Regions from separate parts of the Streptomyces sp. NPDC058335 genome, predicted to be linked through region 1. Evidence: predicted binding sites of a transcription regulator. Region 1 holds the regulator's gene; the other holds the start of a gene.
What was found. The regulator HrcA, encoded in region 1, represses chaperone genes, less so after heat shock. The targets are predictions, from matches to a motif close to TTNGCACTCNGNNNNNCNGAGTGCNAA.
Positions count from the first base shown of each region.

Region 1 (15,249 bases):
AGCGGTCGAGGACACCGTCCCAGTCGATTCCGCCGAGGTCGGGCAGCCAGAAGTTGTCCCGCATGAGGCGGCCGGTCTCGTCGTACATCTGGCGCCACTCGGCGGCCGGGTCGACGGTCTGGCGGACGCGGCCGAGGTCGACGGTGAGGTTGCTGTCGCTGTCCTCGTCGCCGGAGGCGCGCCGGTCGCTGGGGACCACCTTGAGCTTGCCCTCGGAGCGCAGCAGCAGCCGCTTGCCGTCACCGCTGACCTCGAAGGCGTCGGCGTCGGGTGCGAGGTGTTCGAGGCGCTGCTGGACGAGGTCGTAGCGCTCCAGCTCGGTGTCCGGGTCGGGATCGTCGGGGGTGGCGCGGGAGGCGCCGAGGACACCGCGCACGGGGTGGCGCAGCCACAGCACGCCGTCCTTGGCGGCGCGCAGCCCGGAGTAGCGGCCGGCCTCGACGGGGAAGGGCACTATCCGGTCGGCGAGGCCCTCCAGGTCGATCCGGGTGGCCGGGGTGCCCTCGCTGTCGGGTGTCTCGTCCTTGTCGGGGGCCTCGAAGGGGCGGCCGTGCCGCTGCGGCCCGAACGGCGAGGGTGTGGTCGCGGCGAGCGGGATGAGGTGCGGGCGGGCCCCTTCGATGAAGGAGAGGTCGAAGGCGTGCTCGTCGTAGACCGGGTCGAAGGCGCGCGTCGACAGGAACGCGAGGTGCTTGCCGTCGAGGGTGAACGCGGGCGCGAAGTCGTGGAAGCGCAGCGGGGTCGCCTCGGTGACCGACAGGTCGGCGGTGTTGGCGAGCTTGAGCCGGCTGAGCGGGCGCGGGCCGGGGTGCGACCAGGCCAGCCAGGCCGAGTCGGGCGAGAAGGCCAGGTCGGAGACCTCGCCGTCCTCGCTGCGGTCGACCTCGCGGACCTCGCCGGTCTCCCGCTCGACGAGCAGCAGCCGTCCGTCGTGCGCGGCGACGGCGGCCCGGCTGCCGTCGGGTGCCATGGCCAGTTCCAGCACCCGGCCGAGGCGTCCGGCGGCCAGCCGGCGCGGGGTGGCACCCGGTGCGAGGCCGGTGGCGGGGGCGAACTCCAGGGCGTCGTCGCCCTCGGCGTCGGTCACCCACACCACCCACTCCTCGCCCTCCGTGCGGAAGGTGCGCGGCAGCCGGGCGCGGACGCCGGGTTCGGCGGCCAGGGCGCGGGCGGGGCCGTGGCGGTGGGTGACCCAGTGGACGGCGCCACGCACCTCCACGGCGCTGCCGCGGGCGGTGTGGTCGGGGGTGGCGGAGCCGAGCCAGCGGGCTGCGGGCACCGGGTACGGCCGCCGGTCGGTGCGCTGCCCGCCGAGCCGGACGTCGATGCGGCGCGGCTCGGCGCCGTCGAGGTCGTCCAGGATCCACAGTTCGCCGGCGGAGCAGTACACCACCCGGCTGCCGTCCCCGGCGGCGTGCCGGGCGTAGTAGCCGTCCAGCGGTGTGTGCCGCCGCAGGTCGGAGCCGTCGGCGAGGGAGGAGTAGAGCGCGCCGGTGCCCTCGTGGTCGGAGAGGAAGGCGATCCGGTCACCCGCCCACACCGGGTACTCGATGTTGCCGTCGAGGTCCTCGTGCAGCCGCGTGAACTCGCCGTCGCCCTCCCGGTCGATCCACAGCTTGCCCGCCGTGCCGCCCCGGTAGCGCTTCCAGGCGGCGGCCTCCCGGCCCATCGACGCGGACACCAGCACGGTGTGCGGACCGAAGGCGACACCGCCGACGGGCCCGTACGGCAGGGTGGTGGCCGGTCCGCCGTCGAGCGGGACCGCGCGGACCCAGCTGCGGCGCAGGCTGGCCTGGTCGTGGGTGCTCAGCACGAGCACCCGGCCGTCGGGGGTCCAGCCGCGCACCCTGGTCTGAGGGCTGCCCCAGTACGTCAGCCGGGTGGCGGGTCCGCCGTCGACCGGGGCGATGTGCACCTCGGGAGCGCCGTCGCGGGTGGAGGTCCAGGCGACGGTGGTGCCGTCGGGCGAGATGCGGGGCAGGGTGACCGGCATGTTGTCGGCGCTGACGCGCCAGGCGCGCCCACCGTCGAGGGGCGCGAGCCACACGTCGTCCTCGGCGGTGAAGGCCACCAACTCGCCGTGCAGGTGCGGGAATCGGAAGTACGCGGCAGGCGTCACGGGCTGTGTCACCCGATCACTCTAGGCAAGGGCGGGGGCGACCGACAGGGGTTCGGATCACTTGCTCGCGCAGGTCACTTGGTGTCGGCGGGCCCGCAGCGCGTGTCGCCGTCGCACCGGACCGTCTCGGTGACGGTCACGGTGACCGTGGGCCGCCCCGGTTCGGCGGGCTGTGCGGAGCGCGGCGGGGCGAGCGGCGAAGGGGTGGCGGACTTGCAGTCGCCGAGCCCGCCCACCCGGAACAGCTGCTTGTCGCCGACGTCCGCGCGGAGGTCGCCGCGCACGCAGGAGCCGTCGACGGCACGTGTGACGTGGCCGGTGACGGTGATGTCCCGCCCGTTGCCGGTCTCCCCCTCGCAGTCGACGGAGGCGACCGTCTCCCGGCCCGCGGAGGCCCCGTCGCCGTAGTCGGCGGTGCAGGTCAACCACCGTACGTCGACGTCCCGGCGCTCGATCTCGGCCGTGGCCGCCTCGTCGGTGGTGTATGCGACGGCCGCCGAGCCGATCCCGCCCGGTTCGCACGCCACCGCCCCGCCCACGGCCAGGACCGCGAGCCCCGCCACGGCCGCCGCACGTGTCCCGCGCGCCCGGCCCCGCATCCGTCTCCTCCATGCCCCCATGGAAGGCAGCCTGCCACCGCCGGCGGGGTCGCGGTAGAGCACTTAACGCCATGCGCCGCAGCGCCGCACCGGTCTACGGTGACCGCATGCGCGACCACCGCCGCCTGAGGAAACTGACCGTCGACGACACGACCGCCTACCTGTGGACGGTCCGGCACCGGCACCGGGACGGCCAGGGCTGCCGGGACGTCCTCACCCTGGCCCGGGACGGCGTGCGCACCAGGATCGTGTTCCGGGAGGGCGAGGGCCGTTACGTCGGCGGCGGCGCGTACTCGCACAGCGGCGGTGTCGGCGACCGCACCCACCACCTCAACCTGCACCTGCCCGGCACGGTGCGCGCCCTCCTCGACGAGGCCGTCCGCCGCGGACTGCTCCCGCAGGAGGGGCACGAACGGGAGCTGGACGGCTGGATCCTGTTCGACGCCGTCAGCCGCGCGGCAGCAGCCACGCCCCAGGCTCCACCTGGCGGCCCTCCCGGTCCTTGAGGCGGGCGGGTCAGGACCAGCGGCCGGTCCGGCCCAGGATCAGGGCGGCGGCCGCCGTCCCGGCGGTCGAGGTCCGCAGCACGCTCCGCCCCAGCCGGTACACCTTGGCGCCGGCCTCCTCGAAGAGTGCCAACTCCTCGGGGGAGACGCCCCCTTCCGGTCCGACGACGAGCACGATCTCGCCGTCCGTGGGGAGTTGGGCGGTGGCGAGGGGTTCGCTGCCGTAGTCGCGGTCCTCGTGGAGTACGGCCGCGAAGTCGGCCCGCGCCAGAAGTGCCGCCACCTGCTTGGTGGTCGCCGCGTCGGCGACCTCGGGGAAGCGGACCCGGCGGGACTGCTTGCCGGCCTCGCGGGCGGTGGCCCGCCACTTGGCGAGCGCCTTCAGCCCGCGGTCGCCCTTCCACTGGGTGATGCAGCGGGAGGCGGCCCACGGCACGATCGCGTCGACGCCGGTCTCGGTCATCGTCTCGACGGCCAGCTCGCCCCGGTCGCCCTTGGGCAGCGCCTGCACGACGGTGATCCGCGGCGACCCGGCGGGCTCCTCCGCCACCCGCGTCAGACGGACGACCAGCCGGTCCTTGCCCTCGGCTGCGACGACCTCGCCCTGGGCCCAGCGGCCGGTGCCGTCGGTGAGGACGACCTCCTCACCGGTCCGCAGCCGCTTCACGGAGACGGCGTGCCGCCCCTCGGGCCCGTCCAGCACGAACTCGGCGGGTCCGCCCGGCAGTTCCCCGACGACGAACACGGGCGCGGTCATCGCGCACCGCCCGCGCCGCCGGCACCGGCCGCGCCACCGCCCGACAACGCTGTCCTCGCCGTGTCGAGTTCGCCCTTCAGCACCTCCACCAGCTGCCCGGCGGGCAGCGCGCGGGCCAGCCGGTGTCCCTGGCCCGCCCACAGGGCCATGCCCTGCGCGTCGCCCGCCTTCGCGGCGGCCTTGCGCAGCGGCGAGGTGAGGTGGTGGACCTCGGGGTAGGCGGCGGGCGCGTACGGGCCGTGCTCGCGCAGGAAGCGGTTGACCAGGCCGCGGGCCGGTCGCCCGGAGAAGGCGCGGGTCAGTTCCGTACGCACGAAGAGCGGGTTGGTCAGCGCCTCCTTGTGGACGGCGGCCGCGCCGGACTCGGGGGTGGCCAGGAAGGCCGTACCGAGCTGGGCGGCGCTCGCTCCGGCGGCGAGGACGGCGGCGATCTGGCCGCCCCGCATCAGACCGCCCGCGGCGACCAGCGGCAGGCCCACGGCCTCCCGGATCTGGGCGATCAGTGCGAGCAGGCCGATGCCGGAGCCGTCGTTCTCGGGGATGTCCCGGTGGGTGCCCTGGTGGCCGCCGGCCTCCACGCCCTGCACGATCACCGCGTCCGCGCCCGCCCGCTCGACGGCGATGGCCTCCTCGGCGGTGGTCGCGGTGACCAGCGTGAAGGTGCCGGCCCGGCGCAACGCGTCCAGCACGTCCCGGCCGGGCACGCCGAAGTGGAAGGAGACGACCGGCACCGGGTTGTCCAGCAGCACCGCCAGTTTGGCCTCGTAGCCGTCGTCGCGGCCGCTGTCCGGATCGCCCAGCTCGGTCTCGTACCAGGCGGCCTCACCGGCCAGCTGATGGGCGTAGACCTCGACGGCGCCGGTCTCCGCGTACTCCGGCTGCGGCATGAACAGGTTCACGCCGAAGGGCCGGGAGGTGAGACTCCGCAGCTGTTTCATCTCCTGGTACAGGCCGTCGGCGGTCTTGTACCCGGCGGCCAGGAACCCCAGCCCGCCGGCCTCGGACACGGCGGCGGCAAGCTGCGGGAGGGAGACGCCGCCCGCCATGGGGGCCTGCACGATCGGGAGAGGGAAGAGATCGGTCAGTGCGGAGGACATGACGGCATGTTGTCACGTCCCCGGAACAAGTCCGAACCGACCCCCGACCAGCCGTCCGGTGTTTGCGGACGAGGCCGTGCAGGGCCGAAAGGGGGCCTGGGGCGCAGCCCCCGGGTTCGGGACGGGAAGGGGCGGCGGGGGCGAGAACCCCACCGCCCGCACACCCCAGCCACCGTCACCGCCCGTTGAACGCGTCCTTCAGCCGGGAGAACAACCCCTGCTGTCCGGGCTGGAACTGCCCGAGGGGCCGCTCCTCACCCCGCAGCTTCGCCAGCTCCCGCAGCACCCGCTCCTGCTCGGGATCCAGCTTGTTGGGCGTCTGCACCTCGACATGCACGATGAGGTCGCCGCGCCCCCCGCCCCGCAGATGCGTGACACCGCGCCCGTGCAGCGGGATCGACTGCCCGGACTGCGTGCCGGGCCGGATGTCGACCTCCTCGAGACCGTCGAGCGTCTCCAGCGGCACCTTCGTGCCGAGGGCCGCCGCGGTCATGGGCAGGGTCACCGTGCAGTGCAGATCGTCGCCGCGCCGCTGGAACTGCGCGTGCGGCAGCTCGTGGATCTCGACGTACAGGTCACCGGCGGGACCGCCGCCGGGCCCGACCTCGCCCTCACCGGCGAGCTGGATGCGGGTGCCGTTGTCGACACCGGCCGGGATCTTCACCGTCAGCGTGCGGCGCGAGCGCACCCGTCCGTCGCCCGCGCACTCCGGGCACGGGGTCGGCACCACGGTGCCGAAGCCCTGGCACTGCGGGCAGGGCCGCGAGGTCATGACCTGGCCGAGGAAGGACCGCGTCACCTGCGACACCTCGCCGCGGCCGCGGCACATGTCACAGGTCTGCGCGGTGGTGCCCGGCGCGGCACCCTCGCCACTACAGGTGGTGCAGACGATCGCCGTGTCGACCTGGATGTCCTTGGTCGTGCCGAAGGCGGCCTCGTCGAGGTCGATCTCCAGCCGGATCATCGCGTCCTGGCCGCGGCGGGTCCGCGAGCGCGGCCCGCGCTGCGACGCCGTGCCGAAGAAGGCGTCCATGATGTCGGAGAAGTTGCCGAAGCCACCGGCTCCGAAGCCGCCCGCGCCGCCGCCCGCCTGGGAGAGGGGGTCGCCGCCGAGGTCGTAGACCTGCTTCTTCTGCGGGTCCGACAGCACCTCGTAGGCGGCGTTGATCTCCTTGAACCGCTCCTGGGTCTTCGGATCGGGGTTGACGTCCGGGTGCAGCTCGCGTGCGAGCCGCCGGAAGGCCTTCTTGATCTCTTCCTGCGACGCGTCGCGGCGCACGCCGAGAACGGCGTAGTAGTCCGTGGCCACTTACGACTCCGCCAGGATCTGTCCGACGTACCGTGCCACTGCGCGTACCGCTCCCATCGTTCCCGGGTAATCCATGCGGGTCGGTCCGACCACGCCGAGCTTGGCGACTGCCTCGCCGCCCGAACCGTAGCCGACCGACACCACCGAAGTGGAGTTGAGTCCCTCGTAGGCGTTCTCGTGACCGATGCGTACGGTCATGCCCGAATCCCCGGCCTCGCCAAGGAGCTTGAGGAGCACGACCTGCTCCTCCAAGGCTTCCAGGACGGGTCGGATGACGAGGGGAAAGTCATGTCCGAAGCGGGCGAGATTGGCGGTTCCGCCGATCATCAGCCGCTCCTCGTTCTCCTCGACGAGCGTCTCCAGCAGGGTGGAGAGCACCGTCGTGACCGTGCCGCGGTCCTCGTTCTCGAAGGCGTCGGCCAGGTCTTCCACCAGACGCGGCACATCGCTGAAGCGACGGCCCGCGACCCGGCTGTTCAGCCGCGCCCGCAGATCCGCCAGCGAGGCCTCGCCGAAGGGCGCCGGGCAGTCCACCATCCGCTGCTCGACCCGCCCGGTGTCCGTGATCAGCACCAGCATCAGCCGGGCCGGCGCCAGCGCCAGCAGCTCGACGTGCCGCACGGTGGAGCGGGTCAGCGACGGATACTGCACGACGGCGACCTGCCGGGTGAGCTGCGCGAGCAGCCGTACGGTCCGGGCCACGACGTCGTCCAGGTCGACGGCGCCGTCCAGGAAGTTCTGGATGGCCCGCCGCTCGGGCGCCGTCATCGGCTTGACGCCGGCCAGCTTGTCGACGAACAGCCGGTAGCCCTTGTCGGTGGGGATGCGCCCGGCACTGGTGTGCGGCTGGGCGATGAACCCCTCGTCCTCCAGGGCGGCCATGTCGTTGCGGACCGTCGCCGGTGAGACGCCGAGGTTGTGCCGCTCGGTGAGCGCCTTGGAACCCACCGGTTCCTCGGTGCCGACGTAGTCCTGGACGATGGCGCGCAGCACTTGAAGCCTGCGTTCACTCAGCATCCGCGCTCACCTCCAGAAAGTCGTCCCCAGTCCCCCGGGCGCCTCGCCTGGCACTCTTCATATCCGAGTGCCAGCGTTCCCCGGCCCAGTGTACGGCTGTGGGGTACACCCGGGGCAAGGTCGGTCGCCCGGCCGGGCTGCCAGGGCTAGCGTCGCGGTATGACGGTGACTTGGGAAGAGCTGGGGTGGGAGCGGATCGCCACGGGGGTCGGCCGGTGCCGGCTGCCAGGCTGGGACTGCACGGCGGGGCTGGTCGTCGGGGACGGGCGGGCCCTGTTGGTGGACGCCGGGTCGAGTCTCGCCGAGGGTGCCCGGCTGCGGATGCACGCCGAGGACCTCGCAGGTCACCGTGTGACCGATCTCGCTCTCACGCACCCCCACTTCGACCATGTCCTCGGGGCGGCCGCCTTCGCGGGCGCCGAGGTCTACGCGGCGGTGGGCGCGGACACCGTGCCGGCGGAGGAGCTGCGCGCGGACGCCGTCCGCAACGGTCTCGACGACGCCACGGCCACGGAGGCCGCGGACACGCTGGTACGGCCCCGCCACCTGGTCTCCGGCGAGTGGACCCTCGACCTGGGCGGCGGCCGGCAGGCCCTGCTGGCGAACGTCGGCCCCGGCCACACCGCGCACGACCTGGCCGTCCTCGTCCCGGCGAGCCCCGCCTCGCCCGAGGTCGTCTTCTGCGGCGACCTCGTCGAGGAGTCCGGTGAGCCGCAGGCGGGCCCCGACGCCGTACCGTCGCACTGGCCCGCCGCCCTCGACCGGCTGCTGGACCTCGGCGGTGAGGACGCGCTGTACGTGCCCGGTCACGGCGCGGTGGTCGACGCGGCGTTCGTCCGGGCCCAGCGGGACGCGCTGGCCGCGCGTTTCGGCGTGTCGCTGTGACCGTGCCGGGGCTTCTCCTATCGTCATCCGAATGCGCCCACCCGTCTCCCACGAGGGCCCTCCGGGCCCGCGCCCTCGCGTGTACCCTGCCGACCTGACCCCTCCGTGGAAGCAGAAGCAGCGGCCCGCCCCCGAGGTCCCGGCGGAGCCCGGTCTGGTGGTGGAGGAGCCCGGCACCGGTTTCTGCGGCGCGGTGATCCGCTGCGAGGCGGGCACGGTCACCCTGGAGGACCGCTTCGGCAAGCACCGTGTCTTCCCGCTGGAGCCACGCGGCTTCCTCCTGGAGGGCCGGCCCGTGACCCTGGTCCGCCCCACGTCGTCCGCTCCGGTACGGCCCGCCCGTACCGCCTCCGGTTCGGTCGCCGTGCCGGGTGCACGCGCCCGGGTCGCGCGCGCCGGCCGTATCTACGTCGAGGGCCGGCACGACGCCGAACTGGTGGAGAAGGTGTGGGGCGACGACCTGCGCATCGAGGGCGTGGTCGTGGAGTACCTGGAGGGCGTGGACGACCTGCCGTCGATCGTCGCCGAGTTCGCCCCCGGCCCCGACGCCCGCCTCGGCGTCCTCGTGGACCATCTCGTCCCCGGCACCAAGGAGTGGCGCATCGCCCAGTCGGTGACGAGCGAGCACGCGCTGGTGGTGGGCCACCCGTACATCGACGTCTGGGAGGCGGTGAAGCCGTCCGCGGTGGGCATCCCGGCCTGGCCCCGCGTCCCGCACGGGCAGGACTGGAAGACGGGGGTGTGCCGGGCGCTGGGCTGGCCCTCGGACAACACCGGCGCGGTGTGGCAGGCGATCCTGAAGCGGGTGGGCTCCTACCGCGACCTGGAGCCGGAGCTGCTGGGATCGGTCGAACGTCTCATCGATCACGTGACCGTGCCCTGAGCCGCCGCTCGTGCTCCCCGCCGCCGCGGGGCTCCCTCTCAGTCCACCAGGTCCCGCACCACCGCGTCCGCCAGCAACCGCCCCCGCAGGGTGAGCACGGCATGCCCCCGCTCGTACGGACCCTTCTGCAGCAGTCCCTCCGACAGGGCCCGGCGCGAGGCCGCGAGCCCGTCCGGCCGCAGCAGCGACAGGGGCGCCCCCTCCTTCAGCCGCAGCTCCAGCAGGATCCGCTCGACCCTGCGGTCCTCCTCCGAGAGGATCTCGCGGCCGGCGCCCGGTGAGCGGCCGCCCGCCAGCGCCCCCGCGTACGCCCCCGGGTGCTTCACGTTCCACCAGCGCACGCCGCCGACGTGGCTGTGGGCTCCCGGGCCCGCGCCCCACCAGTCGGCACCCCGCCAGTACAGCTCGTTGTGCAGGCAGCGGCCCGCCTCGGAGGTGGCCCAGTTGGACACCTCGTACCAGTCGAAGCCCGCCGCGGCCATCGTCTCCTCGGCGATCAGGTACCGGTCCGCGTGGACGTCGTCGTCGGTCATCGGGACCTCGCCGCGGCGGATCCGGCGGGCGAGCTGGGTGCCCTCCTCGACGATCAGGGCGTACGCGCTGATGTGGTCGGGTCCGGCGCCGAGGGCGGAGTCCAGGGAAGCCCGCCAGTCGTCGTCCGACTCGCCGGGGGTGCCGTAGATCAGGTCGAGGTTGACGTGCTCGAAGCCGACCCCTCGGGCCTCCGCGACGCAGGCCTCGGGGCGGCCGGGCGTGTGGGTGCGGTCGAGGACCTTCAGCACGTGCTGCCGGGCGCTCTGCATGCCGAAGGAGATCCGGTTGAAGCCGCCCTGGCGGAGCGTGGCGAGGTACGCCGGGTCGACGGACTCCGGGTTGGCCTCGGTGGTGACCTCCGCGTCCGCGGCCAGCCCGAACTCGTCGCGGATCGCCGTGAGCATCCTGACCAGATCACCGGCCGCGAGCAGGGTGGGCGTACCGCCGCCGACGAAGACCGTGCGGACCTCGCGCGGGTCGTCGCCGAGGACCTTGCGGGCCAGCCGGATCTCGTCGATCAGGGTGTCGGCGTAGTTGTCGCGGGAGGCGAGGACGCCGCCGGTGCCGCGCAGCTCGGTGGCGGTGTACGTGTTGAAGTCGCAGTAGCCGCAGCGGGTCGCGCAGTAGGGCACGTGCAGGTAGAACCCGAGGGGGCGGTCGGCGGCCCCGGCGAGCGCGGAGGCGGGCAGCGCGCCGTCGGTGGGGACGGGCTCGCCGTCGGGAAGAGCGGAAGGCATGTCTTCCATTGTCCCGTACGTGGCGCGAAGGTCCCCTGGGTCCCCTGTCGCGCTATTCCGCCTGGAGGACCAGCAGGGCCAGGTCGTCCTCCGGGGGCCGGCCGCCGAACTCGTGGACCAGGCTGCGGATCCGCTCGGCGATCAGTTCCGCCTCCAGCCCCGCGCAGCCGGACAGGGCGATGGCGAGGCCGTCGCCGTCGTCGAACTGACGGGAGCCCGAACGGCGCTCGGTGACGCCGTCGGTGACGCACAGCAGGGTGTCGCCGGGCCACAGGTCCAGGCTCTCGCTGACGTACGTGGCGTCCTCGACGACGCCGAGGAGGGTCTGCGGCTGCGCGACCGTGATCACGCTGCCGTCGGGCCCCAGCAGCAGGGGCAGCGGGTGGCCCGCCGAGGCGAGGGTGCAGCGGACTCCGCCGTCGAAGGGCACGAGTTCGCCGTAGAGGAGGGAGAGGAACCGGGTCTGCGGCCCGTCACCGGGGCCCGCGGGACCGACGAAGGCGCGGGCGGCGGCGTCGGCGGCCTCGGTGGCGTCGTCGAGGAGGAGCTGGTTGAGCCGGTCGAGGACGTCGGCGACGCCGTACCCCTCGCGGGCGAGCAGCCGCAGCCAGGGCCGGGCCAGCCCGATGACCACGGCCGCCTCGGGGCCCTTGCCCTGGACGTCGCCGACCGCGAAGCACCAGCGGCCGTCGCCGACCGGGAACAGGTCGTAGAAGTCGCCGCTCGGCCCGCCCTGCTCGCGCGGCTCGTACACGAGGGCGCTGCGCAGGCCGGGGATCTCGGCGACCGCGCCGGGCAGCAGACCGCGCTGGAGGACGGCGCTGATGGTGGCCTGGCGGGCGTACTGGCGGGCCGCTCCGATGGCGAGCGCCACGCGCCGGCCGAGGTCCTCGACGAGCCCGGTGACCTCGTCGGGGAAGCGCAGCAGCCCGGCCCGCCCGATGACGAGGGTGCCGAGCGGGCGGCCGCCGGCGACCAGGCGGTAGGCGAGGGCGGCGCCGTGCTGGCCGAGCGCGGCGCCGGGCCAGGGGTGGGCGGCGGGTCCGGAGCCGGGGCCGTCGGGCGGGCGCGGCAGGTCCTTCTCCAGGGCCCGGCGCAGTTCCTCGACGTGGTTCTCGCTGACGTGCCAGACACGGGCCAGCCGGGGCCCCGGTCCGTCGTCCCAGCCGGCCCGGGAGCCGAGTTCGTCCTCCAGCCAGACCGCGCACCAGTCCGCGAGGCGCGGCACTATGAGCTGGCCGGTGAGCGCGGCGACCAGGTCCTCGTCGAGCTGTCCGGCGAGCAGGTCGGAGGCCTCGGCGAGGAAGGAGAGGGCGCCGCGGCCGAGCCAGTCGCGATCGTGGACGTCGGGCCGGGGTTCGGGAGCGAGGGCCTCGGCGAAGGCGAGGGAGGAGGCGGGGACGGGGGCGGGGGCGCCGGAGGCCCAGGGCTCGCGGGGATTCCCCTCCTCGTCCACCGGGCGGGCCGGCAGCCGCGCCCACACCGTCTTCCCGCCCCTGCGGTACGTCACGCCCCACGCGTCGGCCAGGGTGGCCACCAGGCGCAGGCCGCGGCCGTACTCGGGGGTCTCGTACGGGGTGTCGGGGCTGCCGTCGCGTGGGGCGCGGGAGGGGTGGTGATCGGTGACCTCGACGACGACGGCACAGGTGTCGGGCTCGGGCTCCGCCTCCAGCCGGCACACCAGGTCGACGTCGGTACCGGCGTGCACGACCGCGTTGGTGACCAGCTCGCTGACGACGAGTATCGCCTCCTCGGCGAGCCGTCCGCCCAGTTCCCGGGCGCCGGGAACGCCGAGGGCGGTCCATTCGGAGAAGGCGGCTCGGACGAGGTCGCGGGCGGCGCCGGGCGCGAGGGAACTGCCGGCCAGGGTCGCGTACGCCTGCGGGTGCCCTCCCGCGTGCGCGGGCGCACCACTGGCACGGGACACGGTCTCCCGCTGCGTGGGAATGGCCCCCATGAACGGCTCCCCGGCGGTCGGACGATTCGGGCCTCGGTCCGCGGGCGCCACCCCTCGACCGATGCCGACAGAGTGACAGACCGACCGTGCCCATACGCGCTGAGTTACCGAAGTGGGCCGCGATGAGAGGGAACCGGGTTACGAGTGTGTCCGAAGAGGACCGGTTCGAGGGCGAGTTCGAGCACCGCCGGGAGTAGACGGGGGTGCGGGGGAACACGGGGGTGCGGGGGAACACGGGGGTGCGGGGGGGGACTGCGCGAGCGACCACGCCGCACCGGCGCAGCCGCCCACACACCGCAGAGGGCCTACGCCTCCCGGCTCCCCGCGTACATCTCGTCGATCAGGTGCTTGTACTCCCGCTCCACGACCGGCCGCTTCAGCTTCAGGCTCGGCGTGATCTCACCGTGCTCGACGTCGAGGTCCCGCGGCAGCAGCCGGAACTTCTTGATCGTCTGCCACTTCTGAAGCCCCTGGTTGAGCTGGGTCACGTACCCGTCGATCAGCGCCACCGTCTCCGGCGCGGCCACGATCTCGGCGTACGACTTCCCGCCGAGCCCGTTCTCGTCGGCCCAGCCCCGAAGGGACAGCTCGTCCAGCGCGATCAGGGCCGTGCAGAAGTTCCGGTCGGCGCCGTGCACGAGGATGTTGGAGACGTACGGGCAGACCGCCTTGAACTGTCCCTCGACCTCGGCGGGCGCGATGTACTTGCCGCCGGACGTCTTGATGAGGTCCTTCTTGCGGTCGGTGATCCGCAGGTACCCGTCGGGCGACAGCTCGCCGATGTCCCCGGTGTGGAACCAGCCGTCGGCCTCCAGGACCTCCGCGGTCTTCTCGGGCAGCCCGTGGTAGCCCTCCATGATGCCGGGGCCACGCAGCAGGATCTCGCCGTCGTCGGCGATGCGCACCTCGGTGCCGGGCAGCGGCTTGCCGACCGTGCCGGTGCGGTAGGCCTCGCCGGGGTTCACGAAGGAGGCCGCGGAGGACTCCGTCAGGCCGTACCCCTCCAGGATGTGGATGCCTGCGCCGGCGAAGAAGTACCCGATGTCCGGCGCGAGGGCCGCGCTGCCGGAGACGCACGCGCGCAGGTTGCCGCCGAACGCCTCACGGATCTTCGAGTAGACGAGCGTGTCGGCGACCTTGTGCTTGGCGCCGAGCCCGAAGGGGACGGAGGCCTTGCCGGTGCGCCGGAAGTTGTCCTGGGAGGCCTTGGCGTACTCACGGGCGACCTCGGCGGCCCACTGGAAGATCTTGTACTTGGCGCCGCCGCCCGCACGGGCCTTGGCGGCGACCCCGTTGTAGACCTTCTCGAAGATGCGCGGGACGGCCGCCATGTACGTCGGCCGCACGATCGGCAGATTCTCGATGATCTTGTCGACACGGCCGTCCACGGCGGTGACGTGCCCGACCTCGATCTGGCCGGAGGTCAGCACCTTGCCGAACACGTGGGCGAGCGGCAGCCACAGGTACTGCACGTCGTCGGGACCGAGCAGCCGGGTCGCGGCGATCGCCTTCGCCATGTACGACCAGTTGTCGTGCGGGAGGCGCACGCCCTTCGGGCGGCCGGTGGTGCCCGAGGTGTAGATGACGGTGGCGAGCTGCTCCCTGGTGATCGCGCCGACCCGCTCCTTGATCAGCTGCGGGTCCTGCTCCAGGCGGGCGGCGCCGCGCTTCTCCAGCTCGTCGAGCGTGATGATCCAGTCGGTGGTCTCCACCCCGGCCGGGTCGATCACCACCACATGGGTCAGCTCGGGCAGCTCCTGGCGCTTCTCCACCGCCTTGGCGACCTGGGCCGCGTCCTCCGCGATCAGCACCCGGCTCCCGGAGTCGGAGAGGATGAACGCCGACTCCTCGGCGTTGGTCTGCGGATAGATGGTGGTCGTCGCCGCGCCCGCGCACATGATGCCGAGGTCGGCGAGGATCCACTCGATCCGGGTGGAGGCGGCGAGCGCCACCAGTTGTTCGGGCTGCACGCCCAGCTCGATCAGGCCGGCCGCGATGGCATGGACCCGCTCGGCGGCCTGCGCCCAGCTCAGCGACTTCCAGTCGTCCGGGCCCTCGCCCGCCGACGCCAGCACGGGATAGCGGTACGCCTCCGCGTCGGGCGTGGCGGTCACGCGCTCCAGGAAGAGGCCCGCGACGGACGGCGGACGGTTCTCGATCAGTGTCTGTGTGTCGCTCACGACATCCTCCGGGGCCCGCGACGATGCGGCTGGCTCAGTGCGGCTGTTGTTTAACTCGCGAGTAACTATCGAGCAGGGATCAGAGTAGAGGGCGACTGGCCTGCACGTAAGGGCCACGGACTGTCACTTTTACACAACGGCGACCCGGGGACGGCGCGGGGCCCGCCGCGCGACAGCGCGACGGGCCCCGGAACCAGCGTGTCGGAGGGCTACTTCTTGCCCTTGCCCGAACCCGCGTTCTCCTCGCTGCTCAGGACGGCGATGAAGGCCTCCTGCGGAACCTCCACGGAACCCACCATCTTCATCCGCTTCTTGCCTTCCTTCTGCTTCTCCAGCAGCTTGCGCTTACGGGAGATGTCGCCGCCGTAGCACTTGGCGAGGACGTCCTTGCGGATGGCACGGATGGTCTCGCGGGCGATGACCCGCGAGCCGACGGCGGCCTGGATGGGGATCTCGAAGGCCTGGCGCGGGATCAGCTCGCGCAGCTTGGCGACGAGCCGTACGCCGTACGCGTAAGCGGCGTCCTTGTGGGTGACGGCGGAGAAGGCGTCGACCCGGTCGCCGTGGAGCAGGATGTCGACCTTCACCAGCTGGGCGTCCTGCTCGCCGGTGGGCTCGTAGTCCAGCGAGGCGTAGCCGCGGGTCTTGGACTTCAGGTTGTCGAAGAAG
Region 1 covers NZ_JBHXHX010000020.1:29,089-44,337, forward strand. The annotation lists gene ACFWJX_RS31940 (S41 family peptidase) at 1-2,131, opposite strand, end outside; gene ACFWJX_RS31945 (hypothetical protein) at 2,194-2,718, opposite strand; gene ACFWJX_RS31950 (hypothetical protein) at 2,826-3,224, shown strand; gene ACFWJX_RS31955 (16S rRNA (uracil(1498)-N(3))-methyltransferase) at 3,235-3,981, opposite strand; gene ACFWJX_RS31960 (nitronate monooxygenase) at 3,978-5,078, opposite strand; gene dnaJ (molecular chaperone DnaJ) at 5,254-6,387, opposite strand; gene hrcA (heat-inducible transcriptional repressor HrcA) at 6,388-7,404, opposite strand; gene ACFWJX_RS31975 (MBL fold metallo-hydrolase) at 7,564-8,289, shown strand; gene ACFWJX_RS31980 (DUF3097 domain-containing protein) at 8,321-9,172, shown strand; gene hemW (radical SAM family heme chaperone HemW) at 9,211-10,443, opposite strand; gene ACFWJX_RS31990 (SpoIIE family protein phosphatase) at 10,496-12,400, opposite strand; gene ACFWJX_RS31995 (AMP-dependent synthetase/ligase) at 12,706-14,580, opposite strand; gene lepA (translation elongation factor 4) at 14,790-15,249, opposite strand, start outside.

Region 2 (15,249 bases), on a different contig from region 1:
GGTGGGACGCCCGTACCGGGACCGTTTCCGCGCCCGACCCGCACCCGGGTGTCGCGGCCGTGCGGGCCGAGTTGCCCGCTGTGCTGGAGGCGGCCGGGGCGGGGCGGGGGACCTGGGTCGAGGAGAAGGGGCGGGCCGTCGCCGTGCACACGCGCCGGGCGGAGGACCCGGAGGCCGCGTTCGAGGCACTGCGCCGGCCGCTCGCCGAGCTGGCCACCCGGCACGGGCTGATCGTCGAACCCGGCCGGATGGTGCTGGAGCTGCGGCCGCCGGGCGTCGACAAGGGCGTGGCCCTGACGGAGTACGTCCGCGAGATCGGCGCCGAGGCGGTGCTCTACGCCGGCGACGACCTCGGTGACCTGCCCGCCTTCGCCGCGGTGGAGAAGCTCCGCTCCGACGGCGTCCCCGGTCTCCTGGTGGCCAGCGGCAGCTCCGAGGTGACCGAGCTGTCGGCGCGCGCGGACCTGGTCGTCGACGGTCCCGCCGGGGTCGTGCGGCTGCTGCGGGCGCTGTCGGGTCGGCTGGGGTGAGCGGTTCGGGGCGTGTGGGAGTGTCGCCGCCGGGTCCTGGGGCTTGCTGTGGGGACTGGCTTGGGGTGGCCGTAAGCGGCGTCGACGGTCCCGCCGGGTCGTAGGGCTGCTGCGGGCGTTGTCGGGTCGGCTGGGGGCCGGGTTTGGGGTGGCGGTAAGTGGCGTCGACGGTCGCGCCGGGTCGTGGGGCTGCTGCGGGCGTTGTCGGGTCGGCTGGGGGCCGGGTTTGGGGTGCGTGCAGGTGTCGTCGGGCTTCCTGGCGCTTGCTGCGGGTGCTGTCCGGTCGGCTCGCCGGCGGACCCGGCGCCGCGAGTGGCGTCGGCGGTGTCGCCGGGGCGTGGGGCTTGCTGTGGGGTCGGCTGGAGTGCGGGTTTCGGGTGGCCGCGAGTGGCGTCGGTGGTGCCGCCGGGGCGTGGGGCTTGCGGGTGTTCTCCGGTCAGCTGCGCTGGAGGGCCTGGAGCGCCTGCAACTGCTCCAGGAACCACCGGGCCGGAGGCAGCGCGGTCGCGGCCTCCGTCAGCCTCTTGGCTCGCGCCGCCCGCTCCTCCGGGGCCATGGTCAGCGCCTCGTGGAGGGCGCGGGCGGTCTCCAGGACGTCGTAGGGGTTCACCACGATGGCGTCCTCGCCCAGCTCCCAGTACGCCCCGGCCTCCCGGGACAGCACCAGCGCACAGCCCTGGTCGGAGACGATCGGGACCTCCTTGGCGACCAGGTTCATGCCGTCCCGGACGGGGTTGACCAGCGCCACGTCGGCGAGGCGGTACGCGGCCAGGGAGCGGGCGAAGTCGTCCTTGACGTGCAGGACGACCGGGGTCCAGCCGGGGGTGCCGTACCGCTCGTTGATCTCCCGCGCGACCCGCTGCACCTCGGCCGTGTAGTCGCGGTAGACGGCGAGATCCTGGCGGGAGGGGTAGGCGAACGCCACGTGGACGACACGTTCGCGCCACTCGGGGCGGTCGTCGAGGAGCTGCCGGTAGGCGAGCAGACCGCGCACGATGTTCTTCGACAGCTCGGTGCGGTCGACGCGCACGATGGTTCTGCGGCCCTCGCCGATCTCCTCGCGGAGGGCGACGATGCGCTCCTCGACGTCGGACTCGTGGGAGCGGGCGCGCAGGAAGTCGGCGTCGGCCCCGAGACCGTGGACGCCGATCTCGGTGCTGCCCAGGCCTCCCACGAACTCCGTGCAGCAGGCGCTGAACGCGTCCGCCCAGCGCCTGGTCAGGAAGCCGAGGCGGTCCGCGCCGAGCATGCCGCGCAGCAGTTGCGCGCGGATGTCGGTGGGGAGCAGCGCGAAGTAGTCCACCGGCGCCCACGGTGTGTGCGAGAAGTGGCCGATGCGCAGGTCGGGGCGGAGTTCGCGGAGCATGCCGGGGACCAGACACAGGTGGTAGTCCTGCACGAGGACCGCCGCACCCTCCGCGGCCTCCTCGGCCAGCGCCTCCGCGAACGCGCGGTTGTACGTCTCGTACGACGCCCACTGGCGCCGGAACTCCGCGTCGAAGACCGGCTCCAGCGGGGTCTGGTAGAGCAGGTGGTGGATGAACCAGAGCACGGAGTTGGCGACGCCGTTGTACGCGTCGGCGTGCACGTCGGCCGGGATGTCGAGCATCCGGACGCCGTCCTCGCCGACCCCGCGCCGCACCGCCTCGCGGTCGCCGTCGGTCAGCGCCGAGCACACCCACAGGGCGCCCGCGTCCGGCCCGATCGCCGACAGTCCCGAGACCAGTCCGCCGCCGCCCCGCCTGGCGTGCAGCGAACCGTCCTCGCGCACCTGGTAGGAGACCGGGCCGCGGTTGGACGCGACCAGCACCTGAGCACCCTCGGCAGCAGCACCACGCGTGAAAGCCATACGCCACAACCTAGCCCGGTCCGGAAACGCTCAAACGTACGGATGCGCTCCGTGGGCGGCTCGTATCCGGCCGTATACGGCGGCCGGACCGCGCGTTGGACGGCGTCCCCACCCACGTGCCGCCCATGCGGTGCCCGGCACGCCGTGCCCCGCACGACCCGCTACGCGGCCTTGCGTTCCGCGTACTCGGCGATCTCCGCCATCGGCGGACGTTCCTCGGTGTCCACGGAGTAGGTGCGTGGCTCGAAGCCGTCCGTGCTCCGCTCGAACTGGGTGAGGGCGGGGCGGATCATGTGCCCGCGGGCCAGCCGGAGCTGCGCGGTGCGGTAGATCGCCGCCGCCATCCGGCCGAGCGCCTGCCCGTCCTGGTGGCGGTGCTTGCGCACGCCGACGTCGACCTGGGCGAGGGCGTCCAGGCCCACCAGGTGCAGGGCGTCGACCAGCATGCCCAGTTCCACGCCGTAGCCGACGGGGAACGGGAGCTGCTCCAGCAGGCTGCGGCGGGCCGCGTACTCACCGCCGAGCGGTTGCACGAAGCCGGCCAGTTGCGGCCAGTGCATGTTGAGCAGCGGGCGGGCCATGAGTTCGGTGACCCGGCCGCCCTGGCCCGCAGCGCCGCCCAGCGGGCGGTCGTACATGGCCTTGACCAGATCCACCGCGGGGTCGGTGAGCAGCGGGCCCACGATCCCCGAGACGAAGTCGGAGGAGAACTCCTTGAGGTCGGCGTCGATGAAACAGACGATGTCCCCGGTCGTGACGAGCAACGACCGCCACAGCACCTCTCCCTTGCCGGGCACGGTCGGTATCCGGGGCAGGATGTCGTCCCGGTGCACGACCCGCGCCCCGGCCGCCGCGGCGACCTCGGACGTACGGTCCGTGGAGCCCGAGTCGACGACGACGATCTCGTCGACCAGCGGGACCTGCTGCATCAGGTCGTGGCGGATGACCGCGACGATGTCACCGACCGTCTCCTGCTCGTTCAGGGCGGGCAGCACCACGGAGACCGTCTGACCCGAGGCACGTTTCGCGGCCAGGATGCGGTGCAGCGGGCGGTCGGTCACGGACCAGGAGCGGGTGGCCAGCCAGGCTTCAGCTTCTTTCAGCACGGTCTGCGGCTCCTCACTGTCATGATCACACCTGGTGCACGAGGGGTGACGGTGTGATCCATCTCGCGGTTCGGACGTCTATCTCAACTGTCCTGGCCTTCGGTTACAGTCTTGAACAACGCGGATGACCATCGCATGTCCGAGGTGGCCTGCGTTCGCCACCCACAACTTCATACCGCTCATCCAGAGGGGCAGAGGGATACGGCCCGATGAAGCCCCGGCAACCCTCCAGCCGGTCTTGTCACGTTGTTGTGGCGAGGCTCCCGGCTAGGGAAGGTGCCAAATCCGTCTCACGGCGAGATGCGTCGTGAGGAAGATGAGGAAGGGCCTCGCCTCACATGGCTGTGCAGACAGTTGCAAGCACCACAGACTCCGTCGACCTCGGTCCCGCCGCGGCGCTCTCCTGCCGCGAGTGCGGACACCGCGTGCCTCTCGGCCCGGTCTTCGCCTGCGAAGAGTGTTTCGGCCCGCTGGAGATCGCGTACGACTTCTCGTCCTATGACACCGAGGAGCTCCGCAAGCGCATCGAGGCGGGCCCCGCGAACATCTGGCGTTATGCGCCGCTGCTGCCCGTCCCCGCCGACGTGGCGGACAAGCCGAACATCAACCCCGGCTGGACCAAGCTCGTCCAGGCCGACAACCTGGCCCGCGAGCTGGGCGTCGACGCCGGCAAGCTGTTCGTCAAGGACGACTCCGGCAACCCGACGCACTCCTTCAAGGACCGGGTCGTCGCCCAGGCCATCGAGGCCGCCCGCGCCTTCGGCTTCACGACCCTCTCCTGCTCCTCCACGGGCAACCTGGCCGGTGCCGTCGGCGCCGCCGCCGCCCGCGCCGGCTTCCGCTCCTGCGTGTTCATCCCGCACGACCTGGAGCAGGGCAAGATCGTCATGGCCGCGATCTACGGCGGCGAACTCGTCGGCATCGAGGGCAACTACGACGACGTGAACCGCTTCTGCTCCGAGCTGATCGGCGACCCGGCGGGCGAGGGCTGGGGCTTCGTCAACGTCAACCTGCGGCCGTACTACGCCGAGGGCTCCAAGACGCTGGCGTACGAGATCTGCGAGCAGCTCGGCTGGCAGCTGCCCGACCAGCTCGTCGTGCCGATCGCCTCCGGCTCGCAGCTCACGAAGATCGACAAGGGGCTCCAGGAGCTGATCAAGCTCGGTCTCGTCGAGGACAGGCCGTACAAGATCTTCGGCGCGCAGGCCGAGGGCTGCTCGCCGGTGTCCGTCGCCTACAAGGCCGGCCACGACGTCGTCCGGCCGCAGAAGCCGAACACCATCGCCAAGTCCCTCGCCATCGGCAATCCGGCGGACGGGCCGTACGTCCTGGACATCGCGCGCCGAACCGGTGGCGCGGTGGAGGACGTGAACGACGAGCAGGTGGTCGACGCGATCAAGCTGCTGGCGCGGACCGAGGGCATCTTCGCGGAGACCGCCGGTGGCGTGACGGTCGGTGTGACGAGGAAGCTGATCGAGAACGGTCTCCTCGACCCGACGAAGACCACGGTCGTGCTCAACACCGGGGACGGCCTCAAGACCCTCGACGCGGTGGCCGGCACCGGCCTCACCGCCACCATCCGTCCGAACCTGGACTCCTTCCGAGAGGCTGGCCTCGCATGAGCGTGACCGTCCGCATCCCGACCATCCTGCGCACCTACACCGGTGGCAAGGCCGAGGTCCCGGCCGAGGGCGCCACCCTCGGCGAGATCATCGCCGACCTGGAGAAGAACCACACGGGCATCGCCGCCCGCGTCCTCGACGACCAGGGCAAGCTGCGCAGGTTCGTCAACGTGTACGTCAACGACGACGACGTCCGCTTCGAGAAGGGGCTGGACACGGCGACCCCCGACGGCGCCGGTGTCTCCATCATCCCGGCCGTGGCCGGTGGCTGACCGGTGTTCAGTACCCGCCGGTAGTAACCGTCGGTAACGTTAATTACCGAGAGTTCATCGAATTGCCCCCTCCGCGAGAGAAGCGGAGGGGGCAATTCAGTGTGGTTGAGCGCGGTACAGTTGGGGAACGCGCCGCCCATTGCATGCCGGCCGCATATGAGTTCCGCCGTTGCAGGCGATGAGAAGTAGCCAAAGTGTGCATGTGTTTTGCGCCTTTCATTCCCTTTGTGGGGCCCGACTTGCCCTGAATGCGGGCGAATTCTCACTCTTCTCCGGACCGTTCGCGTCCAGAATTCTCGTCCGATTGACCTGTTGCAGACGGCAGTTGGACAGATACATTCAGCCGCGGTCGACGCGTTCCGGCGCACGCCCCCAACGAACTTGGGGGGTGAGGTCTGACCCGGATCCGCGAAGTGTGGATCTGTGCAAGGGCCAGTAATAGGGGAGTTAGGCATGGCTCAGGGCACCGTCAAGTGGTTCAACGCGGAGAAGGGGTACGGCTTCATCGCGGTCGACGGTGGTGCGGATGTTTTCGTCCACTACAGCGCGATCCAGATGGACGGATACCGCACCCTGGAAGAGGGCCAGCGGGTCGATTTCGAGATCTCGCAGGGTCAGAAGGGGCCGCAGGCGGACATGGTCCGGCTCGCGACCGGCTGAAGCACGCGCCGACTTGCAGCGACGTTCTTCTGTTCTATCCGCGAAGGGCTCGCACCTCCAGGGGTGCGGGCCCTTCGCCATGTCCGGACGGGTGCGGTGGGTGCCGCCGGGCGGCGTTGTCCACCTGCGGATCCGGCGGATCCGCTTGCGCCCGCCCGTCACCCGACCACCACTCTCAACGAGCCCGCTGCGCGGGCACACCTTGCACTCGGACGGGTCGAGTGCTAATCATTGGCGTTAGCACTCTGAAGGTGAGAGTGACAACGAAGGACCGGGTCGGTGAGGCCCGCAGGCCAGGTGGGGCAAGGAACCACGGGGCAGGCGAGCCGTCCGTCGCGGGCGCGGGCGCGGTCCGAAGGAATCACCCCCAGTCCTGGAGGGACCACTTCACATGGCCAAGATCATCGCGTTCGACGAGGAGGCGCGGCGCGGCCTCGAGCGCGGCATGAACCAGCTCGCGGACGCCGTGAAGGTGACGCTCGGCCCCAAGGGCCGCAACGTCGTCCTCGAGAAGAAGTGGGGCGCCCCCACGATCACCAACGATGGTGTCTCCATCGCCAAGGAGATCGAGCTCGAGGACCCGTACGAGAAGATCGGCGCCGAGCTGGTCAAGGAAGTCGCCAAGAAGACGGACGACGTCGCCGGTGACGGTACGACCACCGCGACCGTCCTCGCCCAGGCGCTGGTCCGCGAGGGCCTGCGCAACGTGGCCGCCGGCGCCAACCCGATGGCCCTCAAGCGCGGTATCGAGAAGGCCGTCGAGGCCGTCTCCGGTGCCCTGCTCGAGCAGGCGAAGGATGTCGAGACCAAGGAGCAGATCGCTTCGACGGCCTCCATCTCCGCCGCCGACACCCAGATCGGCGAGCTCATCGCCGAGGCCATGGACAAGGTCGGCAAGGAAGGCGTCATCACGGTCGAGGAGTCGCAGACCTTCGGTCTCGAGCTCGAGCTCACCGAGGGCATGCGCTTCGACAAGGGCTACATCTCGGCGTACTTCGCGACCGACATGGAGCGTATGGAGGCCGTCCTCGACGACCCGTACATCCTGATCGCGAACTCCAAGATCGCGAACGTCAAGGACCTGCTCCCGCTCCTGGAGAAGGTCATGCAGTCGGGCAAGCCGCTGCTGATCATCGCCGAGGACGTCGAGGGCGAGGCCCTGTCGACCCTGGTCGTCAACAAGATCCGCGGCACCTTCAAGTCCGTCGCGGTCAAGGCCCCGGGCTTCGGCGACCGCCGCAAGGCGATGCTGAACGACATCGCCATCCTCACCGGTGGCGAGGTCATCTCCGAGGAGGTCGGTCTCAAGCTCGAGAACACCTCCCTGGACCTCCTTGGCAAGGCCCGCAAGGTCGTCATCACCAAGGACGAGACCACCATCGTCGACGGGTCCGGCTCCTCGGAGCAGGTCGCCGGCCGGGTCAACCAGATCCGCGCCGAGATCGAGAACAGCGACTCGGACTACGACCGCGAGAAGCTCCAGGAGCGTCTGGCGAAGCTGGCCGGCGGCGTGGCCGTCATCAAGGCCGGCGCCGCCACCGAGGTGGAGCTCAAGGAGCGCAAGCACCGCATCGAGGACGCCGTTCGCAACGCGAAGGCGGCCGTCGAGGAGGGCATCGTCGCCGGTGGTGGCGTGGCCCTGCTCCAGGCCACCTCGGTCTTCGAGAAGCTCGACCTCGAGGGTGACGAGGCGACCGGCGCCAACGCCGTGAAGCTCGCCCTGGAGGCCCCGCTCAAGCAGATCGCCGTCAACGGTGGTCTCGAGGGTGGCGTCATCGTCGAGAAGGTGCGCAACCTGCCCGTCGGCCACGGCCTGAACGCCGCGACCGGTGAGTACGTCGACATGATCGCCGAGGGCATCATCGACCCGGCGAAGGTGACGCGTTCCGCGCTGCAGAACGCCGCGTCGATCGCCGCGCTGTTCCTCACCACCGAGGCCGTCATCGCCGACAAGCCGGAGAAGGCGGGCGCTGCCCCGGCCGGCGGCGGCATGCCGGGCGGTGACATGGACTTCTGAGCCTGATCGCTGATCAAGCTCGGTTTTCCTACCGAGGGCGGTACTCCCTGCTGAAGCGGGGGGTGCCGCCCTCGGGCGTTTCACCCCCGCCCGTGGTACCGGCGCTAGTGCTCGTAGTGCTCGTAGTGCGAGGCGACCGCGGGCTGGCCCGTGTAGTTGGGGCCGGCGGCCGGGTCCGCGCCGGTGTACCGGAACGGCAGGGTCAGGGTGCGGGCGCCTCGGAGGGTGAGCCGGTGGTGGCGGGGGCTGTAGTGGAAGCCGGCCGCGCGCAGGGCCGCGAGGGCGGGGCGGCCCGCCGGTGAGCCGTCGGGGCGGCGGATCGAGTCCGGGTCGAAGTGCGCGGCCAGCAGTCCGTCCGGGGTGAGCCAGGAGGCGGCCCGGCCGAGGAGCCCGAGCTGGTCGCCGACGTAGTGCAGGCCGTGCACGCAGGTGATGAGGTCGTACGTCCGGGTCGGCACCCAGGAGCCGACGGAGGCGATGATCTCCTCCAGGACCGGCGGGGCCGGGGTGGGGGCGAGGGGGCCCACCAGGTCGACGCCGGTGAGGGTCGCGGTGGCGGGCAGCGCGGCGGCGGCCTGGCGCAGCGCACGTCCCTCACCGCTGCACAGGTCCAGCCAGGCGGGGGCGGGCAGGCCGCCCAGGAACTCCAGGGGCTGGAAGCCCAGTTCGCGGGCGTAGCTGTTCACCCCGGTGAGGCCGCGTTCACGGTTCATCGTGTTGTTGGCGACCACGGAGGAACGTTCCAGCTCGTGCGGGGAGACCACCGGTGAGGGCTTCGGCATAGGGGCATTCTCCGGGGTGGCCGGGGGCTGTCGGCGTGGCCCGGATCACAGTGGTGGTGGGGGAGTGGGCGGAATGGCGGGGGCGGGGCGGGCCGTTGAGGGGAGAGGCCAGTTCTTGCATGTGCACATACCGTCCGGAATGTCCCCGCTCGACGTCTTGCTCGATGTCCACCATGACCTCTCCGAGGAGTCCCCTGTCGTGACTGCCGCCCCCGCCGCCTCCCGCGCCGCCGAGATCCTCGCGCGTCCCGTCTCCCTCAACGGCCTGACCGTGCCGAACCGCATCGCCATGGCGCCCATGACCCGGATGTTCTCGCCCGGCGGCGTCCCCGGCGAGGACGTGGCGTCGTACTACGGCCGCCGTGCCGCCGCCGGTGTCGGTCTCATCGTCACCGAGGGCACGTATGTCGGCCACGACTCGGCCGGGAACAGCGACCGGGTGCCGCGGTTCCACGGCGAGGAGCAGCTGGCCGGGTGGGCGAAGGTCGCCGAGGCCGTGCACGCGGGCGGCGGGACGGTCGTGCCGCAGCTGTGGCACATCGGCATGGTGCGCAACCAGGGCGAGCCGCCCGTCGCGGACGCCCCCGCAGTCGGCCCCTCCGGCCTGCGCCTGAACGGCGCCGAGGGCGCCGGCAAGGCGATGACCCAGCGCGACCTGGACGACGTCATCGGCGCGTTCGCCGAGGCCGCGGCGGCCGCGGAGCGCATCGGCTTCGACGGCGTGGAGATCCACGGCGCCCACGGCTACCTGGTCGACCAGTTCCTGTGGGCGGGCACCAACCGCCGCACCGACGCGTACGGCGGTGACCCGGTCGCCCGTACCAAGTTCGCGGCGGAGATCGTCGCGGCCGTACGCCAGACGGTGTCGGCGGAGTTCCCGGTCGTCTTCCGCTACTCGCAGTGGAAGCAGGAGGCCTACGACGCGCGCCTCGCCGAGACCCCCGAGGAACTGGAGGCCGTCCTCGCCCCGCTCGCCGCGGCCGGTGTCGACGCCTTCCACGCCTCCACCCGCCGCTACTGGGTGCCGGAGTTCGACGGCTCCGACCTCAACCTCGCGGGCTGGACGAAGAAGCTGACCGGCCGGCCCACCATCACCGTCGGCTCGGTCGGCCTCGACGGCGACTTCCTCAAGGCCTTCCAGGGCGAGGGATCCGGGCTCAAGAACCTCGACGACCTCCTGGACCGGCTGGAGCGCGACGAGTTCGACATGGTGGCCGTCGGCCGTGCGCTGCTCCAGGACCCGGAGTGGGCCGCCAAGATCCTGGCCGGCCGCCTCGACGAGCTGAAGCCGTACGACGCGGCGGCGCTGAAGACCCTCAGCTGAGACCGGCTGAGCCGTCGGCCCAGCGGCCGGCTCCTGTGTGGAGGCGGGGAGAGGGAGGGTTCCTTCCTCTCCCCGCCTCCGTCGTGCCTGGCGGGCGGGCCTCCCCCGGATTTAGCTTGCTTAACTCAATCAATCGCCATAAGCTTGCTTGAGTCAAGCAGTTCCCCCCTTGCTCATCCGACGGAGGCCCTGTCATGCCCGACGCTCCCGCCCCGCCCGCTGCGGCGGGGACATCCGCGCCGCCGAGGTCGAACGCCGTGGTGGCGGTCCTGGCCCTCGCCGGCATCGTCGTCTCGCTGATGCAGACCCTGGTCATCCCGATCGTCCCCGAGCTGCCGAAGCTGCTGGACGCCCCCGCGTCCGACACCGCCTGGGCGGTCACGGCCACGCTGCTCGCGGCCGCCGTCGCCACCCCGGTCGTGGGCCGGCTCGGTGACATGGTCGGCAAGCGGCGCATGCTGCTGACCAGCATCATCCTGCTGATCTCCGGCTCCGTGGTGTGCGCCCTCGCCGACTCCCTGGTCCCGATGATCATCGGTCGTGCGTTGCAGGGCCTGTCGGCCGCCGTGGTGCCGCTGGGCATCAGCATCCTGCGTGACACGGTCTCCGCCGAGAAGCTCGCCGGTTCGACGGCCGTCATGAGCGCCTCCCTCGGTGTGGGCGGCGCGCTCGGCCTGCCCACCGCCGCGTTCATCGCGGACAACTGGGACTGGCACATCCTCTTCTGGACCTCCGCCGCCCTCGGCGTCGTCGCCTTCGCCCTCGTCCTGCTGCTCGTCCCGGAGTCCGAGAACCGCGTCGGCGGCCGCTTCGACCTCGTCGGCTCGCTCGGACTGTCGGCCGGTCTGGTCTCCCTGCTGCTGGCCGTGTCCAAGGGCGGCGACTGGGGCTGGACCTCCGGCACGACGCTGGGTCTGGGTGCCGCCGCGGTCCTGATCCTGGTCGCCTGGGGCTGGTGGGAGCTGCGGGCGAGGCAGCCACTGGTCGACCTGCGCACCACCGCGAAGCGGCAGGTCCTCTTCACCAACCTGGCCTCGATCGCCCTCGGCTTCTCGATGTTCGCGATGTCCCTGGTCCTGCCCCAGCTCCTCCAGCTGCCCGAGCAGACCGGCTACGGCCTCGGCAAGTCGATGCTCACCGTCGGCCTGGTGCTCGCCCCGCAGGGCCTGGTCATGATGGTCATGTCCGCGGTCTCCGCCAGTATCACCAAGGCCAAGGGTCCCAAGGTCACCCTGATGATCGGCTCGCTGATCGTCGCCACCGGCTACGGCCTCAACATCCTGCTCATGAGCGAGGTCTGGCACCTCGTCCTGGTGTCCTGCATCATCGGCGCCGGCGTGGGCTTCACCTACGGCGCCCTGCCCGCCCTGATCATGGGCGCGGTCGACCCCTCCCAGACCGGCTCGGCCAACAGCCTCAACACCCTGATGCGGTCCCTGGGCACCAGCTTCGCCAGTGCCGTCGCGGGTGTGATCCTCGCCCAGATGACCACCGAGTACGGAGGCTTCGCCCTGCCGGCCGAGAACGGCTTCAAGGTCGTCATGGCCATCGGTGCGGGAGCGGCCCTGGCCGCCTTCCTGCTCGCCACCTTCATCCCGAAGCGCGGGGCGGCCGTCCGGGCGGCGGACCCGGAAGGGGTGCGGGAGGCCACGCCGGTCAAGGCGTGACCAACTGCCCAGCCGGACGCGGCCGTCACCCACACGAGGGGTGGCGGCCGCCTTCGGCACTTTGCCCGAGCACCGTCCGTTCCACGAACAGCCGCCCTTCGAGGAGTGATCGATGACGACAGTCGAAGCCGAACCCGTGGTCCGCACCGCCGCGGGAGCCGTCCGAGGACGCCGGGAAGATGGACTGGCCGTCTTCCGCGGCATCCCCTTCGCCGCACCCCCGGTCGGGCAGGCCCGCTTCCAGGCCCCGCTCCCGCCCCGGCCGTGGGAGGGCGTTCGGGACGCGCACGCCTTCGGCCCGCCGCCCCCGCAGGAACCGGGCATCCAGGGACGCACGGGCGTGCTGGACGTGCCCACCGGCGACGACTGGCTGACGGCGAACGTGTGGACACCGGACCCCGAGCCCGCCGCAGCCCGCCCCGTCATGGTGTGGATCTACGGCGGCGCCTACAAGCTCGGCCACGCGGGCAGCCCGGGTTACGACGCGCGGCACATCGCCCGCGCCGGTGATCTGGTCGTGGTCAGCTTCAACTACCGCGTCGGCACAGAGGGGTTCGCCCGGTTGGAGGGCGCGCCCGCCAACCGGGGACTGCTCGACCAGGTCGCCGCCCTGGAGTGGGTGCGGGACAACATCGCGGAGTTCGGCGGCGATCCCGGCCGGGTGACTGTCTTCGGGGAGTCGGCGGGCGCCGGGTCGGTGGCGTCGCTGCTGGCCATGCCGTCCGCGCGGGGGCTGTTCGGGCGGGCGATCGCGCAGAGCGTGCCCGGCACGTACTTCTCCGACGAGCTGGCCCGTGACCTCGCCGCCGCAATCGCCGCCGAGGCCGGACTGCGGCCCACGGTCGCCGACCTGGCCACGGTCGATCCGCGTGAGCTGACCGAGGCCGGGGCGGCTCTCTCCGCGAAGATGGGCGAGCGCGTGGACCGCTGGGGGCGGGTCGCGCCCACCGTCACGCCGTTCTCACCCGTGGTCGACGGCGAGGTGCTGCCGGTCACCCCCTGGCAGGCGCTGGCGGCGGGTGCGGGCCGGGACGTGGAGCTGATCGTCGGGCACAACGCGCAGGAGTACCGCCTGTTCGTGGCCCTGGCGGGCCTGCTGGGCAAGGTGACGGAGGAACAGGCGACAGGCGTACTGCGGCTGTTCGGGCCGGGCGGCGGCGAGGCCGGTGAACGGGCCTACCGGGAGGCCTACCCGGACGCGGGGCCGGGGGAGCTGTTCGAACGGGTGCAGTCCGACTGGCTGTTCCACATGCCGTCCCTGCACCTGGCCGAGGCGCAGGTCGCGGGCGGCGGCCGGGCCCATGTCTACGAGCTGACCTGGCCGGCCCCCGGCATGGGCGGTTCGCTGGGCGCCTGCCACGGCCTGGACATACCCCTGCTGTTCGGCACCTACGACGCCGACCTGGGCAACCTGCTGTTCGCCGGCGCGGAGGTGACCGAGGAGGCGCGCACGCTGTCCGCCCGCCTGCGCGCGTCCTGGACGGCGTTCGCCCGCACCGGCGACCCGGGCTGGCCCGCCTACGACCCGGGGGAGCGGCTGGTGCAGGTCCTGGACGCGGAGCCGGAGGTCCGCCCGTACCCGGACGAGGCCGCACGCCGGCTGTGGGAGGGACATGACTTCCCGCCGCTGCCGCTGCTCGCCCAGGGTCCGGCCCAGGGCGTGTTTCTAGAGTCCCGTCTGCCGGGCGACGCCTGACACGCACGCTGGCCGCGTTGTCGGGATCGTCCCGATACAACCAGTATCGGGACGACCCTCCGCCTTGCGATCGCACGCACCCGACGCCGCCCGGCCTGCCCTTCGGGCGGACGACGCTCCTTTCGAAACATGCCCTAGACGTTGCCCATGGGCTCGATGTCGACCTTCACCGGGGTGCCCCAGACGCGCAGCACCTCGTAGTCGGTGAACTCGTGCACCAGGCGGTAGGCCATGGCGGGGCGGGAACCCCGGCGCAGGGCGGCCAGGTACCTCTCGGCCTCGAGGCGGTCGCGCCTCGGGGTGCCGCACAGCTGCCATTCCTGGCCCGTCCACAGTTCGGGCAGCCAGCGCTGCTGGGGCTGCGGGCGGTCGCCCCGGGTGCCGTAGCGGGAGGGGGCCGTCGGGTGCGGTGCCTGCGGGGCGGGTCCGTCGAACTCGGCGCGCCGGGCCGCCCGCCGCCGGGTCTCGCACAGCAGGCACAGGTCGGGGGCGGCCTCGTCCACGGGACCGTTGGGGTGCTCGGCGCACCGTGTGGCGGGCGCGGCCGAGGCGCCCTCCTCCAGCAGTTCCAGGGCGCGCCGCAGGTCCGACCTGACCTCGTGCAGCTTGGCGTCCGGGGTGTCGGCGGTCAGGGCGTCCCCGTGCTCACCGAGCAGCCGCAGGGCACGCCCCAGGTGGGTGAGCTGGGCATGATTCATGACGAGCGTCTCCGTTTTCCGCGGCGGGCTTTCCTCCGGCCTGAGTGTTCGACGGTGCGAACACCGCCGACTCAACCGTCGCACACACCACCGACAAGGCCCCGTACGAGCCGTCCCGCGAGCGGATTCCCGCCGATTTACGGCCCTTCGTCCCAGTTGTTGTTAGCAATTCGGGACGAATGACAGGGTCGCGCCGCGAGTCGCGGAGGAGAGCCGACCAGGACCCGGGCGCGTTCATCGGCTGGATCGCGAAGGTGTCGGGCCACCGAACGGGTCAGGGGCCGGGCGGACGGAGCCGGCGGCCGCCATGACGCGGTCGGTGACGCCGAAGACGTAGGTCGTGGCGAAGCCGACCGCGTACCCCGTCAGCAGCCCGCCCGCGTAGATCGCGAGCAGGGTGCCCCAGCCCCGGTCGCCGGCCAGCAGGGGGAACAGGGCCCAGCCGGACGGGCCGATCGCCGTCGCGCCGACCTGGTCGCCGAGCATCGCGAAGAAGCCCACGAAGGCCCCGCCGGCCGCCCCGCCCACGCAGGCCGTGAGGAAGGGGCGGCCCAGCGGGAGGGAGACGCCGTAGATGAGGGGTTCGCCGACGCCCAGCAGGCCCGCCGGGAGAGCCGACCTGATCGTCGTGCGCAGCGAGGCGTCGTGGCGCAGCCGGACGTAGACCGCGAGGGCCGCGCCGACCTGGCCCGCGCCCGCCATCGCCAGGATCGGCAGCAGCACGGTGTGGCCCTGCTGTTCGATGAGCGTGGTGTGGATGGGGATGAGGGCCTGGTGCAGGCCCAGCATCACCAGCGGCAGGAACAGCCCGCCCAGCACCAGCCCGGCGAACGCGCCCGTCGTCGACAGCAGCCAGTCCGCCGCCGTGCCGATCGCCGTCGACACCGCACCGGCCGCCCACATCAGGCCGTACAGCGTGGCCAGGCCCGCGACGAGGACCGTCAGGGTCGGGGTCAGCAGCACGTCGAGGGCGGCCGGGACCCGGCCCCGGCACCACTTCTCCACGTGCGTCGCCAGCAGCGCCGC
Region 2 covers NZ_JBHXHX010000002.1:148,390-163,638, forward strand. The annotation lists gene otsB (trehalose-phosphatase) at 1-530, shown strand, start outside; gene ACFWJX_RS03805 (trehalose-6-phosphate synthase) at 967-2,379, opposite strand; gene ACFWJX_RS03810 (glucosyl-3-phosphoglycerate synthase) at 2,541-3,485, opposite strand; SAM riboswitch class I at 3,662-3,808, shown strand; gene thrC (threonine synthase) at 3,824-5,107, shown strand; gene ACFWJX_RS03820 (MoaD/ThiS family protein) at 5,104-5,379, shown strand; gene ACFWJX_RS03825 (cold-shock protein) at 5,833-6,039, shown strand; gene groL (chaperonin GroEL) at 6,431-8,056, shown strand; gene ACFWJX_RS03835 (methyltransferase domain-containing protein) at 8,161-8,838, opposite strand; gene ACFWJX_RS03840 (NADH:flavin oxidoreductase) at 8,978-10,162, shown strand; gene ACFWJX_RS03845 (MFS transporter) at 10,357-11,829, shown strand; gene ACFWJX_RS03850 (carboxylesterase/lipase family protein) at 11,942-13,525, shown strand; gene ACFWJX_RS03855 (hypothetical protein) at 13,660-14,223, opposite strand; gene ACFWJX_RS03860 (PTS transporter subunit EIIC) at 14,458-15,249, opposite strand, start outside.
Region 2: a site for HrcA is predicted at 6,241-6,267, ahead of groL (chaperonin GroEL). Genes of this name have one in related genera too.